2 regions of the Nocardioides sp. T5 genome follow, and region 1 is predicted to be linked to the other one. Evidence: predicted binding sites of a transcription regulator. Region 1 holds the regulator's gene; the other holds the start of a gene.
What was found. The regulator LexA, encoded in region 1, represses DNA repair genes until DNA is damaged. The targets are predictions, from matches to a motif close to TCGAACANNTGTTCGA.
Positions count from the first base shown of each region.

Region 2: the regulator LexA is predicted to act here: its motif matches at 5,420-5,435, upstream of ruvC (crossover junction endodeoxyribonuclease RuvC).

Region 1 is NZ_CP182415.1:3,783,604-3,792,817, reverse strand. It holds gene ACNKF0_RS18565 (ATP-dependent DNA helicase) at 1-606, shown strand, start outside; gene ACNKF0_RS18560 (sulfotransferase family 2 domain-containing protein) at 785-1,507, opposite strand; gene ACNKF0_RS18555 (NAD(P)/FAD-dependent oxidoreductase) at 1,629-2,855, opposite strand; gene lexA (transcriptional repressor LexA) at 2,914-3,636, opposite strand; gene ACNKF0_RS18545 (SDR family NAD(P)-dependent oxidoreductase) at 3,764-4,546, shown strand; gene ACNKF0_RS18540 (NAD(P)/FAD-dependent oxidoreductase) at 4,556-5,764, opposite strand; gene ACNKF0_RS18535 (LysM peptidoglycan-binding domain-containing protein) at 6,033-6,386, shown strand; gene ACNKF0_RS18530 (hypothetical protein) at 6,709-7,272, shown strand; gene ACNKF0_RS18525 (hypothetical protein) at 7,374-8,036, shown strand; gene ACNKF0_RS18520 (hypothetical protein) at 8,141-8,479, opposite strand; gene nrdR (transcriptional regulator NrdR) at 8,813-9,214, shown strand, end outside.
Region 2 is NZ_CP182415.1:2,745,545-2,754,758, reverse strand. It holds gene ACNKF0_RS13440 (glyoxalase) at 1-388, opposite strand, end outside; gene ACNKF0_RS13435 (helix-turn-helix domain-containing protein) at 385-1,263, opposite strand; gene ACNKF0_RS13430 (serine hydrolase domain-containing protein) at 1,319-2,461, opposite strand; gene pdxT (pyridoxal 5'-phosphate synthase glutaminase subunit PdxT) at 2,504-3,103, shown strand; gene ACNKF0_RS13420 (YebC/PmpR family DNA-binding transcriptional regulator) at 3,141-3,926, shown strand; gene ACNKF0_RS13415 (IS30 family transposase) at 4,014-5,246, opposite strand; gene ruvC (crossover junction endodeoxyribonuclease RuvC) at 5,474-6,010, shown strand; gene ruvA (Holliday junction branch migration protein RuvA) at 6,007-6,609, shown strand; gene ruvB (Holliday junction branch migration DNA helicase RuvB) at 6,617-7,717, shown strand; gene yajC (preprotein translocase subunit YajC) at 7,815-8,111, shown strand; gene ACNKF0_RS13390 (adenine phosphoribosyltransferase) at 8,104-8,652, shown strand; gene ACNKF0_RS13385 (RelA/SpoT family protein) at 8,675-9,214, shown strand, end outside.

The DNA of each region.
Region 1 (9,214 bases):
GCCCGCCACCTGCCCCAGCCCGGCCGCGACGGTCTCGGCCCTGCCCAGCTCGACGAGATCTGCGACCTCGTCGACGCCCTCGACGGGCGCACCCTTGGCCTCTTCTCGTCGCGCCGCGCCGCGGAGACCGCGGCCGAGGCCGTCCGCACCCGCCTGCCGCACCTGACCACCCTGGCTCAGGGCGACGCGCAGCTCCCGGAGCTCGCCAAGCAGTTCGTTGAGGACCCCCACACCTGCCTGTTCGGCACGCTCTCGTTGTGGCAGGGACTCGACGTGCCGGGCGACACGTGCCAGCTGGTGATCATCGACCGGATCCCGTTCCCGCGGCCCGACGACCCGTTGATGTCGGCGCGCGCCAAGGCAGCCGACGCCGCGGGCGGCAACGGGTTCATGGAGGTGTCCGCGACCCACGCGGCGCTGCTGATGGCGCAGGGTGCCGGGCGGCTGATCCGTACGACCTCGGACCGCGGCATCGTCGCCGTCCTCGACCCGCGCCTCGAGACCGCCCGCTACGGCCGCTTCCTCAAGGCGTCGCTCCCGCCGATGTGGTCGACCACCGATCCCGCGCTCGTGCGCCAGGCGCTCACGCGGCTCGGCCAGTCCTGAGCCCGGCGCTCACGCAGCCGGGCGACACTATGAAGGCAGTTCGGCCGGGGAGGCGCCTTGGCCACGCTCGGGGCGGTGCTGGCGAACGCGAACTGCCTTCCTGGTGTCCGTCATCCCCACGGCGGCGCGCCGCAGCGTCATCCGGACCCGAGTCCATGGGCGCGGGTCCGGATGACGCTCAGGCGGGTGGCTCGTAGCCGAGGACCTGGTAGTCGCGGGCGTACATCCGCGCCACGAGCTCGCGCAGCTCGGCGGAGTGCTGTCGGTCCCGGCCGCCGGGTGAGGTCTGGTTCTTCGGCGCGGTCGGCACCGCCGGGGCGCCGATGCGCTCGCACACCTCGGCGAAGTCGCGGTCGAACCTCTCGAGCCGCCCCACGAAGTCGACCCGGTTGAGATCGATCATCCGGCTCTGCAGCGTCAGGTGCTGGTCGGTGCCCGGCACGGCAGACAGGTCCTGGGCGGCGGTCCAGCGGGCGAACTCCTCGACCGTCTGCATCCGCTCGTGGGTCGCCGCGTCGAAGTCGTAGTAGTTGTGGTCGACGACCTTGTCGTGCCACGCCGAGACGAAGCGGTCGAGCGGGTCGCGCACGAAGGCGAAGGTGAAGTAGTCGGCGAAGCTGGCGAGCGGGTAGCGCACCCGCATCGCGTGGTCGACGTCCATGCTCACGCCGTGGGTCTCGCAGTGGTGGCGGATGGTGCGCGTCGCGACCTTGGCGACCCGGTACCAGACGAACCGGTGGCTGTGGCTGATCGTGAGGTTGTACGCCAGCGGGCTGAGCCAGGCGGACGCCTCGCCCGCCGCGGCCAGCCGGTCGACCTCGACCTGCGCGTCCACCGTGTAGCGGCGCCGGTTGCCCGGGCGGGTGCGGAAGACCGTGGGGTCGGGGGCCTCGGATGACATCGGCGCGAGGCTACACGGATCCACCGTTGGTCGAGGAGGTCGCGCAGCGACCGTCACGAGACCAGGTCGGTCCGGGTCTCGTGACAGGCGCCGGGGCGCCTTCCTCGACCAGCGGGGGAGCTCAGTCGAAGGGGATGCGGCCTCGCAGCGACTCCGGGTCGGCGACCGGCTCCTTGCCGGTCTCCGCGATGAGGGCGCGGGCCTGGTCGACGCTGTCCCAGACGTTCCAGAGCACCACGCCGCGGACCTGCCCGGACTGGAGGTAGTAGACGACGCCGGTGCCGACCTCGCCGTCCTTCCAGTCCTCCACCAGGTCGAGGTCGCTGCGGGTCTCGCCGACGGCCTCGTAGCCGTGGTCGAGGATGTCGGACCAGAAGAAGGGGGTGTAGTCGTAGGCGTCGTAGGCGTCGTCGGAGCCGGCCATCACCTTGCCGGCGTGCTCCCCGGACTTCTCCGCGTGGTCGACGTGCTCGACGCGGCGGCGGCCGAGGAGGGCGTCGGGGTAGGACGCGACGTCGCCCGCGGCGTACACGTCGGGGTCGCTGGTGCGCAGGTGCTCGTCCACGACGACGCCGTTGTCGACCTCGAGCCCCGCGGCCTCGGCGAGGCCGGTGCGCGGCAGCACGCCGATGCCGATGACCGCGGCGTCGGCGGTGATGGAGGTGCCGTCCGCGAGGCGGATCCGGACGCCGCCGTCGTCCTCCTGCCCGCCCTCGACCGAGCCGTGCACGACGGTGACGCCGCGGTCGGCGAAGTCCTTGGTCAGGGTGGCGGCGAGCGCGCGCGGGAACATCTGCTCCTGCACGTCCTCGAGGTCGAGCACGAGCGTGACCTGCACGCCGTTCTGCACGAGGGAGGAGGTGATCTCCGAGCCGATGTAGCCGCCACCGATGACGGCGACGTGGCTGCCCTCGGTCGCGACCGCGCGCAGCCGCTGGTAGTCGGCGGCGGTGCGGTAGTAGATGACCCGCGGGCCCGGGTCGACGGCAAGCACGCGCGGCTCGGCGCCCGTGGCCAGCAGCAGCTTGCCGTAGCCGACACTGCTGCCGTCGGCGAGGCGTACGACGTGGGCGCCGGGGTCGATCTCCGTGACCGTCGTGTCGGTGACCAGGTCGACGCCCTCGTCGTCGTCGAGGTCGCCGGCGAGCGAGGACCCCTCGAGGGTCTCGTCATCCTTGAGCCAGAGGTCCTTGGACAGCACCGGCCGGTAGACGGGCTTGTCGGGCTCGGAGCCGATCACCGCGACCCGACCGCTCCCGTCCTGTGAACGGATGCCCTTCACGGCGCTCGCCGCAGCGACCCCCGCACCGACGATGACGTAGTCATAGGACTGCTCGACGTTGCTCATGCACGCCATCGTGGCCCGCGGGTGGGCGCCTTTCAACGGCGTCCCACCCCTGCGGTCGTCAGAGGCTGCGCAGCACCGCCGTCACGACGCCGAGGATCGTGGCGTTGTCGCCCGGGATCGGGTCGTAGGCGTCGTTGTGGGGGAGCAGCCACACGTGGCCGTCCTTGCGCTGGAAGGTCTTCACCGTGGCCTCGCCCTCGATCATCGCCGCGACGATCTGGCCGTTGGTGGCGGTCTGCTCCTGGCGGATGACGACGTAGTCGCCGTTGCAGATCGCCGCGTCGACCATCGAGTCGCCGGAGACCTCGAGGAGGAAGAGCGTGCCGTCGCCGACGAGCTGCTTGGGCAGCGGGAAGACGTCGGTGACCTGCTCCTCGGCGAGGATCGGGCCACCGGCGGCGATCCGGCCGACGACCGGGATGTTGACCGCGGTGGGGTGGACGTCGCCGATGCCGGTCTCGTCGACGCTCGACTCCTCGCCGCTGGACATCGAGCGGCGTGCGGCCATCACCTCGGGCAGGAAGACCTCGAGGGCGCGGGGGCGGTTGGGGTCGCGCTTGAGGAAGCCCTTGCCCTCCAGCACGCGCAGCTGGTGGGCGACGCTGGACGACGAGGTGAGGCCGACGGCCTGGCCGATCTCACGCATCGACGGCGGGTAGCCCTTGGTCTCGATGGAGTCCTTGATCGTGGCGAGCACCCGCTGCTGGCGCGGGGTCAGGCCGGTCGCGTCCGGGGGGCCGTCGGGCATCTCGATGACGTTCTTGTCGTCCTGCTTGGCCATGCGTCCTCCACTACGTCGACCCCTCCGTCCGCGGCTGGACAGGGAGGATCTGGTGAGCCCACCGTAGTCCTCATCGGCGGGTGGGATCAAACACCTGTTCGAAGCCGCGTGTCGCTACTGTCAGCAGATGCAGACCTCGTGCGTCGTCACCGGTGGGGCCCGTGGGATCGGGCGCGGGATCGCGGAGCTGATGGTCGCGCGCGGCCACCACGTCGTCATCGGCGACGTCGACGGCTGGGCGGCGGCCGCGACGGCGGCCGAGGTCGGCGCGGTCGCCGGCCTCGCCCAGGACGTACGAGATCCCGACTCGCACCGCCTCGTCGCGGAGGAGGCGGTACGGCACGGCCGGCTGGTCGCGTGGTTCAACAACGCCGGCGTCGGCGACGACGGCACCCTCGCCGCACTGACCGAGGAGCAGGTACGCCGGCTGGTGGAGGTCAACCTGCTCGGTACGACGTGGGGCACCCGCGCCGCGTTGGCGGCGTTCGGTCCGGCCGGGGGAGACGTCGTCAACGTCGCGTCCCTCTCCGGGCTCGGGCCCGTGCCGGGCTACAGCATGTACGCCGCCACGAAGGCCGCGGTCGTCTCGCTGTCCGCGTCGGTCAACGCCGAGTCCCCGCGCGGCGTGCGGGTCCACGCGCTGTGCCCGGACGGCGTCGACACCGCGATGCTCGCCGCGCAGGACCCCGACGGCCTCGGCTCCCAGCTCACCTGGTCCGGCGGCTCGATCCTGGGCGTGTCCGAGGTCGCCGCCGCGGCCGTCGACCTCGTCGGCTCGCGCCGGGTCGTGCGGACGGTGCCCGCCTGGCGCGGGGGAGTCGTGCGTGGTGCGGCCCTCGCCCCCGGGTCGCTCGGGCCCCTTGCCCGGTTGTTCGCTGCCCAGGGACGACGGGCCATGAAGCGGCGCTGACCGGTCCGGTCAGGGCAGCCGCACCTGGCCGTGCTTCATCTTCCACAGGAAGTACTTCTCGAAGCCCAGCTTCATCGCGTGCGCCTGCGGTCCGGGGATCAGCACGCCGTGCTTGCGCGGCGGCAGCATCTTGTCGGCGAGGATGATGACGCCGTTGTTGCCGGCGTCCATCACGCACACGGCGGCGATGTCACCGAACTTCTTGTGCGCGTCGGGGGTCTCGCCCTTGATCTGCGAGGCGATGTTCTTCGCGGCGACGTGGGCCTGCTGCTCGGTCGGGAAGCCGGTCTTGGGGATGCCTACCGGCGTCGGGGTCTGCCACGGGACGTCGACCGCGGCGGCCACCCCGACGGCGTACACGTCGTCGTAGGCCTCGCTCTGGTAGGTGTCGCGCACCTTCACGAAGCCGTTGTCGTCGGCGATCTTGGGGGTGCGGGTGATGACCTCCTGGCCGGAGAACGGCGGGATGATCATGGCGTAGCCGAAGTCGACGGTGCGCCCGTCGGCCAGCACGAGGCGGCCGTCGTCGACGTGGTCCATCGCGGTGTCGAGGACGGTGTCGATGTTCTCCTTCTTGAGGAACATCCCGAGCAGCTTCTCGCCGTGGGGGAGGCCGCCGATGCCGAAGTGGCCGAGGAACGGCTCGGCGCTGACGTAGGTGAGCTTGACCCGGTCCTTGAGGCCGGCCTTCTTCAGCTGGTAGCTGGTGTTGAAGAGGAACTCGTACGCCGCTCCGAAGCAGCCGGCGCCCTGGGTCGCGCCGATCACGACGTCGCCGGGCTTCTCGCGGAACTGCGCCCAGCCCTCGCCCGCGCGGATCGCGTCGTCCATCGTGGTGATGGTGTGGGCGTTGCCGCCCTCGCCGAGGCCGGGGATGACCTCGAAGCGGTTGCGGTAGCCGGTGGCGATGACGAGGTAGTCGTAGTCCTGCGGGCCGGCGGTGGTCTCGACGCGGCGCGCCTCGGGGTCGATCGCGGTGGCCTCGGCGTGGACGAACTCGACCTCGTGCTCCTCGAAGGTCGGGCCGACCTTGAAGGTGATGTCGGCGCGCGTGCGCTTGCCGAAGGGCACCCAGATCAGCGAGGGGGTGAACAGGAACTCGTCGGAGGACGACACGACCGTCACGTCGACGTCCCCGTGCAGCTCGTGCTTCACCGTGATGGCGGCGGTGAGACCGCCGAAGTTGCCCCCGAGGACCAGGACCTTCTTGCGCGACATGGCTCGCTCCGTTTCTGCGTCGGTGTGCTTCCACGGTCGTCCGGCCGGGGCGATCGGGGTAGGTCCGTTGGTCCCGTCCGTGGGGGCCGTCCGGTCGTCGAACATTTGTTCGTCCGGGTGCTTGTGTTGTTCGAACACGTGCTCTACCGTCGTACACATGTTCGATCGAACGCCTGATCGAGACCCGGTGGCCCAGGCCGCTGTCGGTGGGTCCGACTAGACATTCGTTCGACAGACCACCCGGCTGAATCTTCCCCAGGAGGCCACCATGAGCACCCTCAGCCTTTCCCCCGCTTTCTCCCCCGTCCCGGCCCGCGCCCGCTCGACGGTGCGCCTGACCCGCCGCGGCCGGCTCGTGGTCTTCATGACCTCCCTGTTCCTGGTGCTCGGTGTGGCCCTGATGTTCGCCGGCGGCGCCGTCGGCACCGGCGAGGCCGGTCAGCCGGCCCCGACCGAGGTCGTCCAGGTGGCGCCCGGCGACACCCTCTGGGGGATCGCCAGCGAGATCGCCACCGACGGCGACGTCCGCTCCATGATGAACGAGATCGAGCGGCTCAACGCCCTCGAGTCCGCCGGCCTCTCCGCCGGCCAGAAGCTCCGCGTCCCGGTCGTCTCCGACTGACGCGCGAGGCCTCCATCAGCCGCTTCGACCCCGGCTGGTGGAACCAAGGGGAAGACCGAGGGGCGGGCCACTGGCCCGCCCCTCGGCGCATTTCGTCGGCCCGGCCGTCCTGTCGGCCCGCTGATCGCGGCCCGGCGCCCGAGGGTTGCGGCAGATCGCATCTCGGAGGGTCGGTCTGATGCCGTGTGCCGCCACCCTTCGGCCGTACGGCGCCGGGGTGGCGGCAGATCGCAGTTGGGGAGGCTGGGTCGTTGTCGTGTGCCGCCACCGCCCGGTGGTTCTCCACAGGTTTTGCTCTCGGGGTGGTTCCACGATCGCCTGAATGGGTAGTTTCACGGTGCTGACGTTGTTCTCGGGAAGGCACCTCATGCACGTACGCCGCACACTCGCGCTGGCTTTCGCGGTCCCCGCCCTCCTCGCCGGGTGCTCCGACGACCCCGAGCCCACGCCCAAGATCCCCGAGCCGACGAGCTCGTCGCCTACTCCGACGCCTACGGAGTCCGAGACGCCCGAGGCGGAGAGTCCCGAGGACTTTGTACGGCGTTGGCAGGCAGCGGCGCTGAAGGCGCAGAACGTAGGCGACACGAGCGAGTACCGAGCATTCGGTCCGAAGTGCAAGCCCTGCCTGGAATTCGCTGACCAGGTTGATCAGATCTATGCCGATGGCGGTCAGGTCCGCTTGGCGAGTCTGCGAGTCGTCAGCGTCAAGTCGGCCGGGGGAGCGGACCAGTTCCGACTCACACGCGTGCTTGGCCGCACTCGGGTGCTGAATGCCGAGGGTGAAGAGCAACAGTCCTTCGAGGGCGGTCGCGAGGTCCTCTCGGTCTTTTTGGAGCCGGTCGGCGAGGAATGGCGGATCAAGAACTTCCTTCGGACAACGGCATGAGGGGAGCGCTGACCGTCTGCTTGCTGGTGATGGCAGCGCTTGTTCCGTCTCCAGCGGCCGCCGCCGATGGTCCATGTGCGGTTGCTGGCGGTCTGGATTCTGTGAGCGCTGAATGCCAGTGGGCCTATGTCGACTACACGGCTAGTGCCGGTTCCGGCGACGGTCACACCTGGGTCGTCTCCATCCAGTGCGACAACGGCGGGATCTGCACCGAATACGTCGAATGTGAGGAAGGTGGCCAGGAGGGCTACATCCACGACGTCTACCTGGACGGTACCGACGTCGGCGACGTGTGCGTGCCGGACAACGCCGTACAGGAGGTCGACCTGGCCAAGCTGATCCTCCGCGAGTTCAAGCGCATCGCCTGGCCGTCGTCCGAGCTCGTCGTCCAGCCGCGGGGCGGGCGCACGCTGGTGAACTTCGAGACCAACTTCTTCACCCCCGACCACCGGTCGATCGACCAGTCCGTCACCGTTGCCGGACAGTCGGTGGTGATCCGCGCGGTGCCCGTCTCCTACACCTACTACTTCGGCGACGACACCAGCACGACGAGCGCCAGTCCCGGGAGCCCGCACCCCGACCTCGAGATCACCCACCAGTACGAGCGGACCGGCGACGTCGTCGTACGCGTGGACACGACCTATGCCGGCGAGTACCGCATCGGGCAGGGGGAGTGGACCGCCATCGGGGAGACGCTGACGGTGGAGGGTGCGGACCAGGAGCTCGAGGTGGTCGAGGCCCTCCCGCAGCTCGTCCTCGAGTAGTGCGGTGGCTGTGGTCCACCGGGTGGACCACAGCCACCGCACAGAGGCGCGAGTCCGTGATCGTGGAGCTTCCGAGCCACCAGGTGACTCGAAACTTCCACGACTCAGCGGGCGGCGCGCTTCCCGCCAACAGGCCGTGGGGGAGCGTCGGCCGACGGCGGCGGGTCGGTGATTCCCAGCGCCCGCATCAGCCGGGCGACCAGCAGCAGCCCGACGAACAGGCAGGCGATCGCACCGAGGCAGGCCAGCGCCATGAAGGACCAGGCCGACCCGCCGGAGCCCTCGCGGGCCGCCGTACCGAAGTCGATGGCGGCGTAGACGAGGTAGCCCCAGGCGACCACACAGAGCGTGATCGCAGCGCCGAGGGCGAGGGCGGACTTGTTCAGCGTGCGGGGTGGCCGAGCGCCTCTGCGCGACCCTGCTCGCTTACCCCCCGTGGACACGGAGTCATTGTGGCCGATGCGCCCTCACGGCGTGAGCGCAACTCCCCCGGAGGGAGCCCCGACGCGCCGATGCGAGCCGGTCGCGGACCTCAAAACCGCAGGTCAGGACGGTGTCGAGAAATTGGTGGGCCGACTTCCCGCGTTCACTTGCCAGCGTGGTGGCCGGGGCGTACGGTTACCACTACATCTAGTAGTTACACCGCTGTAGTTATCCACATCTGGTGCACAGGCCAGAGGGCGAACCCCACAGCTACAGGCTAGTTGTCCACAGGAACATCCCCAGTCCGCACCCTGTTCTACAGGTGTGTGAAGCGCGCCCGAGAGGAGGACCCCATGCACTGTCCCTACTGCAAGAACGAGGACACCAAGGTCCTCGACTCCCGGGTGGCCGACGACGGCGGTTCGATCCGCCGTCGCCGTACGTGCGCCGCCTGCGACCGCCGCTTCACGACGGTCGAGAAGATGCAGCTCACCGTGCTCAAGCGCTCCGGCGCGACCGAGCCGTTCAACCGCGACAAGGCGATCGCCGGCGTCCGGAAGGCCTGCAAGGGCCGCCCGGTCACCGACGCCCAGCTCGCCTGCCTCGGCCAGGAGGTCGAGGACGCACTGCGCCTGAGCGGGCAGGCCGAGTTCGCCGCCAACGAGGTCGGGCTCGCGATCCTGGCCCCGCTGCGCGCGCTCGACGAGGTGGCCTACCTCCGCTTCGCGAGCGTCTACCGCGCGTTCGAGTCGGCC
Region 2 (9,214 bases), 1.0 Mb from region 1:
GCGGCTCCCCGGCGTAGGTGCCGAAGGACCACTGGTTGCCCTCCGCGTCGGTGACCCGGAACTCCCGGCTGCCGTAGTCCTGCTCGACGACCGGTGACGGGTCGAGCCCGGCCTCGACGGCTCGGCCGTGGACGGCGGCGACGTCGGAGGCGACGACGTACGCCGCCGTGGTGCCGGGCTGCTGGGTGAACGGGCCGTCCGGCTTGTGGCAGCCGAGCATCACCCCGCCGCCCTCGGGCCAGTCGAGCTGGGCGTGCTGCACGACGCCCGCTTCGTCGCGGTAGGCAGCGGTCTCCTCGAAGCCGAGGGCGACGAGCGTGCGGATGACGAGGTCCGGGTCGTGCGCCTGCAGTGCGGGCCAGACGGTGGTGCGGTGCTGTTTGCTCATGCCGACGATGTTGCCGCGCCGCCGCCCGGGGCGCCTTGGACATTTGGGAACTCGGCGGCGAGCCAGGCCGACGGCCCCAGCCCGGCGAACTCGTGGAAGTCCCGCGCCAGGTGGGACTGGTCGTAGTAGCCCGTCCGGGCGGCCACCTGCGCCAGGGACGACCCTGCGGCCGCCGCCGCGACCACCTCACGCCGCGCGGTGTCGAAGCGCGCGAGCCGCTGGAGGGTCTTGGGGCCGTGTCCCGTCTCGGCCGTGAGCAGCTGGGTGAGTCGCCGGCGGCTGTAACCCACGGTGTCGGCGACGTCGGCGACCGCCCGGGGCGCCGGGCCGGTGAGCAACCGCCACGCCTCCTCCACCTCCGGCGACGGTCCGTGGTGGGAGGTGCTCCGGTCGGCGCGGGCGGCCAGCCGCAGCAGGAACCGACCGACCGCGGCGTACCTCCCGGGCCAGTCGGGCGCCGCGTGCAGCTCCTCGACGACCCGCTCGACCTCAGGGCCGAGCAGGTCGCGCGCGTCCCAGCTGCCCACGGGCAGGTCGGACGCCGGGACGCCCAGGAGCCGTCGGACGCCCACCGGGTGGAGGGTCAGCTGCACCCCGGCCCACCTGTCGGGCTGCTCGACCATCGCCGCCCGGGTGTGGAGCCCGCCGAGGCTCACCCACTGCGCGTCGCGCACCCCGTCGACCCAGGCCTGCTCGGTCGGGGCGGTCCGCAGCGGTCGCCCGAGGCCCAGCACGAGGGTCAGCCCCGCGGACGGCAGGCCGCGGTGCACCCCGGGCGCGAGTCCCTCGGCGGAGTAGCCGTCCATCGCGACGACGTGCCGGGCGAGCGGCGCCGGGACCCGCGCCGCCGGCAGGTGCTCCCACGCCCCGACCATCCGTCGAGTGTGCCGCACCGTCCGCCGCGGCGTCACGCGTCAGCGCAGGGTCGGGTCAGCGCACCGCGCGGGTCAGCACGCGGGCGGCGTTCGTGAAGCCGTACGCCTCCTCGCCGGGCTGTGCGGGCAGGCCGAGGCGGACCACCATGGTCCGCGTCGTCGGGTCGACGAGCAGCACCTGGCCGCCGAAGCCGAGCGCGGCGAAGACCTCCTCCGGCGCCGACGGCGCGAGCTGCCCGCTGGTGGGCCGCAGCGGTTGACCCTGGGCGTCGACGGGGTCGGTGGCGCCGCGGAGCGCACCGGGTCGGTTGAGCCACCAGAGGAAGCCGTAGGCCGCGTTGTGGACCGTGGAGGACCGGCCCACGGCCTCGCGGACCCAGCTGCGGTCGATGATCCGCGTGCCGTCGACCTTTCCCCGGCCGAGGTGGAGCCGGCCCAGCCGGGCGATGTCGAGGCAGGTGGTGCGCAGCCCGTGGAAGACGGCCGCGTCGTCGGCCCGGTCGGTGACGAAGCTCGTACGGGTCATCCCGAGCGGGTCGAACAGCCGCTTCCTGGCGAAGCGCGCCACCGGCATGCCGGTCGCCCGCTCCAGCACCGGCTCGAGGACCTGGATCGCGGCGTTGTTGTAGGCCCACGCGCTGCCCGGCGCGTACTGCTGGGGAAGGGAGACGGCGTACCGCGTGCGGCTCCGGGCCGTCAGGAGGTCGACGTAGTCCGACTGGAGCGACCAGAAGCGGCCGCTGTCGTTGGCGAGCAGGTTGCGCACGGTCACCGACTCCGACGGCGTGCCCCGCCACTGCGGCACGTAGGTCGAGACGCGGTCGTCGAGACGCAGGTCGCCGTCGCGCACCGCGATGCCGACCAGCGTGCTCGTGACCGACTTGGTGATCGAGAAGACCTCGCGCGGCTCGTCGCGCGGCAGCCGCCAGCTGCGGTGCGCCACGAGCCTGCCGTCGCGCAGCACCGCGAAGCAGGTGGAGTCGAGGCGCCTGGCCTCGGCCGCGCCGCGCCGGATCGCTCGGGCGCGCAGGCCGACGCTCGACGGGGACGCCGTCGGCCAGCCGTCCACCGTCCGGGGAGCCGGCCTGCTGCCGGTGTCGGCGCCGTCCCGGTCCACCGCGGCGCCGGTCGCCGTCGGGGCGCTGCCGGTGGCGAGCGCGACCCCCAGCAGGACGGCGGGCAGACGGCGAAGCCTCATGGGGCGTGAGCCTACGGCGGAGCGACGGTCCTAGGATCGACGATCGTGGATCCGACCATCGGCGTGCTCGCGCTGCAGGGCGACGTGCGCGAGCACCTCTCCGTCCTGCGGTCCCTGGGCGCGGACGCGATCTCCGTACGCCGTCCTGCCGAGCTCGCCGCGTGCGACGGACTGGTCATCCCCGGTGGCGAGTCCACGACGATGGTCAAGCTGGCCCGGATCTTCGACCTGCTCGAGCCGCTGCGCGACGCCGTACGCGGTGGGCTGCCCGCGTTCGGGACGTGCGCGGGCATGATCCTGCTGGCCGACCGGATCGAGGACGGCGCGGCGGGACAGGAGACCGTCGGCGGGCTGCACATCACCGTGCGCCGCAACGCCTTCGGCCGCCAGGTCGACTCCTTCGAGGAGGATCTCCATGTCGACGGCCTGGCCGACCCGGTGCGCGCGGTGTTCATCCGCGCGCCGTGGGTCGAGGCGGTCGACGACGACGTGGAGGTGCTGGCCCGGGTGGAGGAAGGGCCGGCCGCGGGTAGGATCGTCGCGGTCCGTCAAGGCCCCCTGATGGCGACCTCGTTCCATCCCGAGGTCGGTGGCGACGGCCGGGTGCACGGCATGTTCGTGGACCTGGTGCGCTCGGCCTGACGACCGCACAGACGCACAGCGACGGATAGAGGGACTCATGTCAGGCCACTCCAAGTGGGCAACGACCAAGCACAAGAAGGCCGCGATCGACGCCAAGCGCGGCAAGCTCTTCGCCAAGCTGATCAAGAACATCGAGGTCGCCGCGAAGCAGGGTGGCGGCGACCCGGCCGGCAACCCGACGCTCTACGACGCCATCCAGAAGGCGAAGAAGAGCTCGGTCCCCAACAAGAACATCGACTCCGCGCTCAAGCGGGGCTCGGGTGCCGAGTCGGGCGGAGTCGACTACAAGGCGATCTCCTACGAGGTCTACGGCCCGCAGGGCGTGGCGATCCTCGTCGAGTGCCTCACCGACAACACCAACCGCGCCGCGATGGAGGTCCGCACGGCGGTCACCCGCAACGGCGGCACCATGGCCGACCCCGGCTCGGTCTCGCGCCTGTTCACCCGCAAGGGGATCGTGGTCGTGCCGAAGTCGCAGGACCACGACGGCACGGTCCGGGAGGTCACCGAGGACGACGTCCTCGAGGCCACCCTCGACGCCGGCGCCGAGGAGGTCAACGACCTCGACGAGGCGTTCGAGGTGCAGAGCGAGGCCACCGACGTCGTCGCGGTCCGCACCGCCCTGCAGGACGCCGGCATCGACTACGACTCCGCCGACGTGCAGTTCGTCGCGAGCCTCGAGATCCCGGTCGACGCCGACGGCGCCGGCAAGGTGCTCCACCTCGTCGACGCCCTCGAGGACCTCGACGACGTGCAGGACGTCTTCACCAACGTCGACATCCCCGCCGACGTGATGGCCGAGCTCGAGACCGCCGACGCCTGACCTCTGCTCTTCACCGCTGTAACGCCGGGTTAGTCCAACTACCCACCCAGATGCATCACGGGCGAGGTCCAGCGGTCTAAGCAACGGTCATGCTGCTGACGGGTTGGTCAGCAGCGCAGCCAGCCGGTCGGCTGGGGTCTGCAGCTCAAGGGTAGGGCGGGGTCGACGGTTGAGGCTGTCGGCAACTCGGCGGAGGTCCTCTGCAGTGTGGATGCTGAGGTCGGTGCCTTTCTCGAACCAGTGCCGCAGCAGCCGGTTGGTGTTCTCGTTAGTGCCGCGCTGCCACGGCGAGCGGGGGTCGCAGAAGTAGACCGTGGTGGCGAGCTCGAGCTGGATGCGTTGCCACTCGGCGAGCTCGCCGCCACGGTCCCAGGTGATCGAGCGGCGCAGGTGCTCGGGCAGCTGGCTCATCTCGCGGATCATCGCCTCCGCGACGCTGGCGGCGTCATGGCGCCCGGGCAGGTGCAGCAGGATCGTGAACCTGGTCGAGCGCTCCACCAGCGTTCCGATCGCCGACTTGCTGGCCGGGCCGACGATGAGGTCGCCCTCCCAGTGTCCGGGCACCGCCCGGTCCTCGACGTCGGCGGGCCGGTCGCTGATCTTGAACGCCTCGGCGTAGGGCGACGTGGTCCGTGTGTTGTGCCCGCGGGGTTTGCGCTGGTTGCGTTTGAGGCTCAGCTGCTGGTGCAGGTCCTTGCGCAGCTCGCCGCGGCCCTGCACGTACAGCGTCTGGTAGATCGTCTCGTGGCCCACCCGGTTCATGCTCTCGTGTGGATGGTCTCGGCGCAGCACCTGCCCGATCAGCCTGGGTGACCAGCCGTCGTCCATCTGGTCCTCGATCCACCGGCACAGCCCCGGATTGCGGGCAAGCTTGTGCTGCTTGGGGCGCCGGCGGCGCTCATGCGCGGCGCGGTGCGCGACCGGTCCCCAGTACGAGCCGTCCGGGCCGCGGTTGCGGTTGACCTCACGCCAGATCACCGACTTGTCGCGCCCGATCAGGTCACCGATCTCCTGGTAGGTGCAGCCGCACCGTAGCGCGACCGCGATCGCGGACCGGTCCTCACTGGTCAATGCTCGCCGCTGCCGCGGCCGGCCGTCGGGGCGTGGCTCGTCCGGCACCCTGGCCGGCGCGCTTCCGGGCAGGCCACCATCGCGGCCGAGCTGGATCACAGGGCTCATGAGCCCTGATCGTCGCCACCAGCCCGTCCCGGCCTTCACCGACACGCCCGAACCTGTCGCTGCACGCTGCAGCGACAGCCCCGAGCACACCAGATCGAAGAACTCCTCCTGCTCCTCATACGAGATCGCCCTCATCGCCATCCACAACACCGCCTCACACTCGGCGTTGCTTCGACCACTGGACTCCGCCCACGGTCGGTACAACCACGAACCCGGCGTTACAGCCCGAGCAGGCCGACAAGCAGGCGCCGCGGGGAGGCGACGCGCCGCGTGTCGTACGCCGTCGCGCGCCCGCCGCGGGTTAGCGTGATCGCACGAACACATGTTCGGACGGGCTCCGGACGGACCGGCGGTGGAAGGGGAGTGGCGTGCGCGTGCTCGGCATCGACCCCGGCCTGACCCGGTGCGGTGTCGGCGTGGTCGACGGCAGCGTCGGCCGGCCGCTGACCATGGTCGACGTCGGTGTCGTCCGCACCAGCTCCACGCTGCCGATCGCCGAACGCTTGGTGACCATCGAGAAGGGCCTCGACGCCTGGATCGAGGAGCACCGGCCCGACGCGGTCGCGGTGGAGCGGGTCTTCGCGCGCTCCGACTCGAGCACGATCATGGGCACCGCCCAGGCCAGCGGCATCGCGCTCGTCGTCGCCGCACGCAGGGGCCTGCCGATCGCGATGCACACCCCGAGCGAGGTCAAGGCCGCGGTGTCGGGCAACGGCCGCGCCGACAAGGAGCAGGTGGGTGCGATGGTCGTCCGCATCCTGCGCCTCGCCGAGCTGCCGAAGCCCGCCGACGCCGCCGACGCGCTCGCGCTGGCCATCACCCACGTCTGGCGCGGCTCCGCCAGCAACCGCCTCGAGGCCGCCGTGGCCCAGGCCCGGAGGAACACCCCCGTGAGGACCCGATGATCGCCTTCGTCCGCGGCGAGGTCGCCGCCGTCACCCTGTCCAGCGCCGTCCTCGAGGTCGGCGGCGTCGGCCTCGAGCTGATGTGCACGCCCGGCACCCTCGCCACCCTCCGCGTCGGCACCCCGGCGACGCTGCCCACCAGCATGGTCGTGCGCGAGGACAGCCTGACGATCTTCGGCTTCCTCGACGAGGACGAGAAGCAGGTCTTCGAGATCGTGCAGACCGCCTCGGGCGTCGGCCCCAAGGTCGCCCAGGCGATCGTCGCGGTGATGAGCCCCGACGACGTACGTCGCGCCATCACGACCGAGGACGTCAAGGCGCTGACCCGCGTCCCGGGCATCGGCCAGAAGGGCGCCCAGCGCATCATCCTCGAGCTCAAGGACCGCATCGGCCCGCCGGTCGGCGTCCACCACTCCGCTGCCGCTGCGGTGCCGGCGACCGACGCGTGGCGTGACCAGGTCCACCAGGGCCTCGTCGGGCTCGGCTGGTCGGCCAAGGAGTCGGAGAAGGCGGTCGAGGCCGTCGCGCCCGACGCCGGTGACGCGCCCGACGTGGGTGCGCTGCTGCGCGCGGCCCTCCGCACGCTGAGCAGGGCCTGAGGCGCCGATGAACTGGGACGACACCGACGAGGACACCTACGACGAGGTCGAGCTGAGCGCGGCCGAGCTCGGCCACCTCCAGCGGCTCACCGACGCCGATGCGGACGGTGACGAGCGTGCCGTCGAGGCCGCCCTGCGGCCCAAGACGCTCGACGAGGTGGTCGGGCAGGCACGCGTGCGCGACCAGCTGGGGCTGGTGCTCGAGGCCGCCCGCCGCCGTGGCCGGGCACCCGACCACGTCCTGCTCTCTGGCCCCCCGGGCCTCGGCAAGACCACCCTCGCGATGATCATCGCCGCCGAGATGAGCACGCCGCTGCGGCTCACGAGCGGTCCGGCGATCACCCACGCGGGCGACCTCGCCGCGATCCTGTCGGGGCTCAACGAGGGCGACGTCCTCTTCGTCGACGAGATCCACCGGATGTCGCGACCGGCCGAGGAGATGCTCTACATGGCGATGGAGGACTTCCGGGTCGACGTCGTCATCGGCAAGGGGCCCGGCGCCACCGCGATCCCGCTGGAGATCCCGCCGTTCACCCTCGTGGGCGCCACCACCCGGGCCGGGCTGCTGCCGGGCCCGCTGCGCGACCGGTTCGGCTTCACCGCCCACCTCGAGTTCTACGAGCCCCACGAGCTCGACCAGATCGTGCACCGATCCGCCGGCCTGCTCGGCGTCCACCTCACCGCCGACGGATCGGGCGAGATCGCCTCCCGCTCGCGCGGCACCCCCCGCATCGCCAACCGCCTGCTCCGTCGCGTCCGCGACTACGCGCAGGTGCGCGCCGACGGTGTGCTGAGCCTGCCGGTGGCGCAGGCCGCCCTCGACCTGTTCGAGGTCGACGAGTCCGGTCTCGACCGCCTCGACCGGGCGGTGCTCGACGTGCTGTGCCGTCGGTTCGGCGGGGGACCGGTCGGCGTGTCCACCCTCGCCGTCGCCGTCGGCGAGGAGCGCGAGACCGTCGAGGAGGTCGCCGAGCCGTTCCTGGTCCGGCTGGGCATGCTCGCGCGTACGCCGCGAGGCCGGGTCGCGACGCCTGCGGCCTGGCACCACCTGGGCCTGACGCCGCCGCCTGTGCCGACCGTCGACTCCACGCTGTTCGACGACGTGTGAGTTGGCAGCAGCCACCGCGGCGGCTGCGGCCCCGGGCGGGGGACCCGCGTAGACTCCACGCGCTCCCGCACCCCGACCCTCGAGGAGAGCCCCCGCCGTGAACGACCTCGTCGCCCTGCTTCCCCTGCTGGCCATCCTGGCCCTGTTCTGGTTCATGGTGGTCCGGCCCCAGCAGCGCCGGCAGAAGGAGGTCGTCCGCCTCCAGCAGAGCATCGAGGTCGGCCAGCGGGTGATGATGTCCTCGGGCATCTACGGCACCGTCGTCTCGCTCGCCGACGACCGCGCCCGCCTCGAGATCGCGCCCGGCACCCAGATCGACATCGCCCGCGCCGCGATCGCGAAGGTCGACGAGCCGCTCGGGCAGCCGGCCCCTGACGCGCGCGACGATGCCTGATCGTCGTACGGCCCAGGAGGCGCTCAGGCGCCTGACGGTCGACGTGGCCGACTGGCCCGAGGAGGGGGTGACCTTCAAGGACATCACCCCGGTCCTCGCCGACCACCACGCGTTCTCGGCGGTCATCACCGCGCTGGCGGCCTCCGGCCGCGACGACCACGGCACCGTCGTCGTCGACAAGGTCGTCGGCATGGAGGCTCGCGGCTTCATCCTCGCCGCCCCGGTCGCGCTGGCGCTCGGCGTCGGCTTCGTGCCGGTGCGCAAGGCAGGCAAGCTGCCACGCGAGGCGCACGCGGTCTCCTACGCCCTCGAGTACGGCGAGGCGACCCTCGAGGTCCACACCGACGCCATCGCGCCGGGGGAGCGGGTGCTCATGGTCGACGACGTCCTGGCGACCGGCGGCACCGCAGTGGCGACGCGGCAGCTCATCGAGGCCTGCGGCGGCGTCGCGACCGGCGCGTCGGTGCTGATGGAGCTCTCGTTCCTCGACCCCCGGACGGTCACCGGCGACCTCGCGGTCGACTCGCTGCTCACGATCTGACGGCGCTCACTAGACTGGTCCAATGGCAGAGGACCCGGCACCCGCGCAGGACGCCAAGGCGCCTCTGACAGCGCGCGGGATGCGGGCCAGGCTCGCCCGGGTCGGCACCCGGCCGCCCTCGTCCAACCCGGTCCTCGAGCCCCTCTTCCGCGCGGTGCGGGCCAACCACCCGAAGGCCGACCTGGCGCTGCTCGAGCGCGCCTACGCGGTCGCCGACAAGTGGCACACCGGCCAGATGCGCAAGAGCGGCGACCCCTACATCACCCACCCGCTCGCGGTCACCACGATCCTCGCCGACATCGGCATGACCGAGCCGACGCTGGTCGCGGCGCTGCTCCACGACACGGTCGAGGACACGCCCTACACGCTGGAGGCCCTGCGCGCCGACTTCGGTGACGAGGTCGCGCTGCTGGTCGACGGCGTCACCAAGCTCGACAAGGTGCAGTACGGCGACTCGGCGCAGGCCGAGACCATCCGCAAGATGATCGTGGCGATGTCGCGCGACATCCGCGTGCTGGTCATCAAGCTCGCCGACCGCCTGCACAACATGCGCACGCTGCGC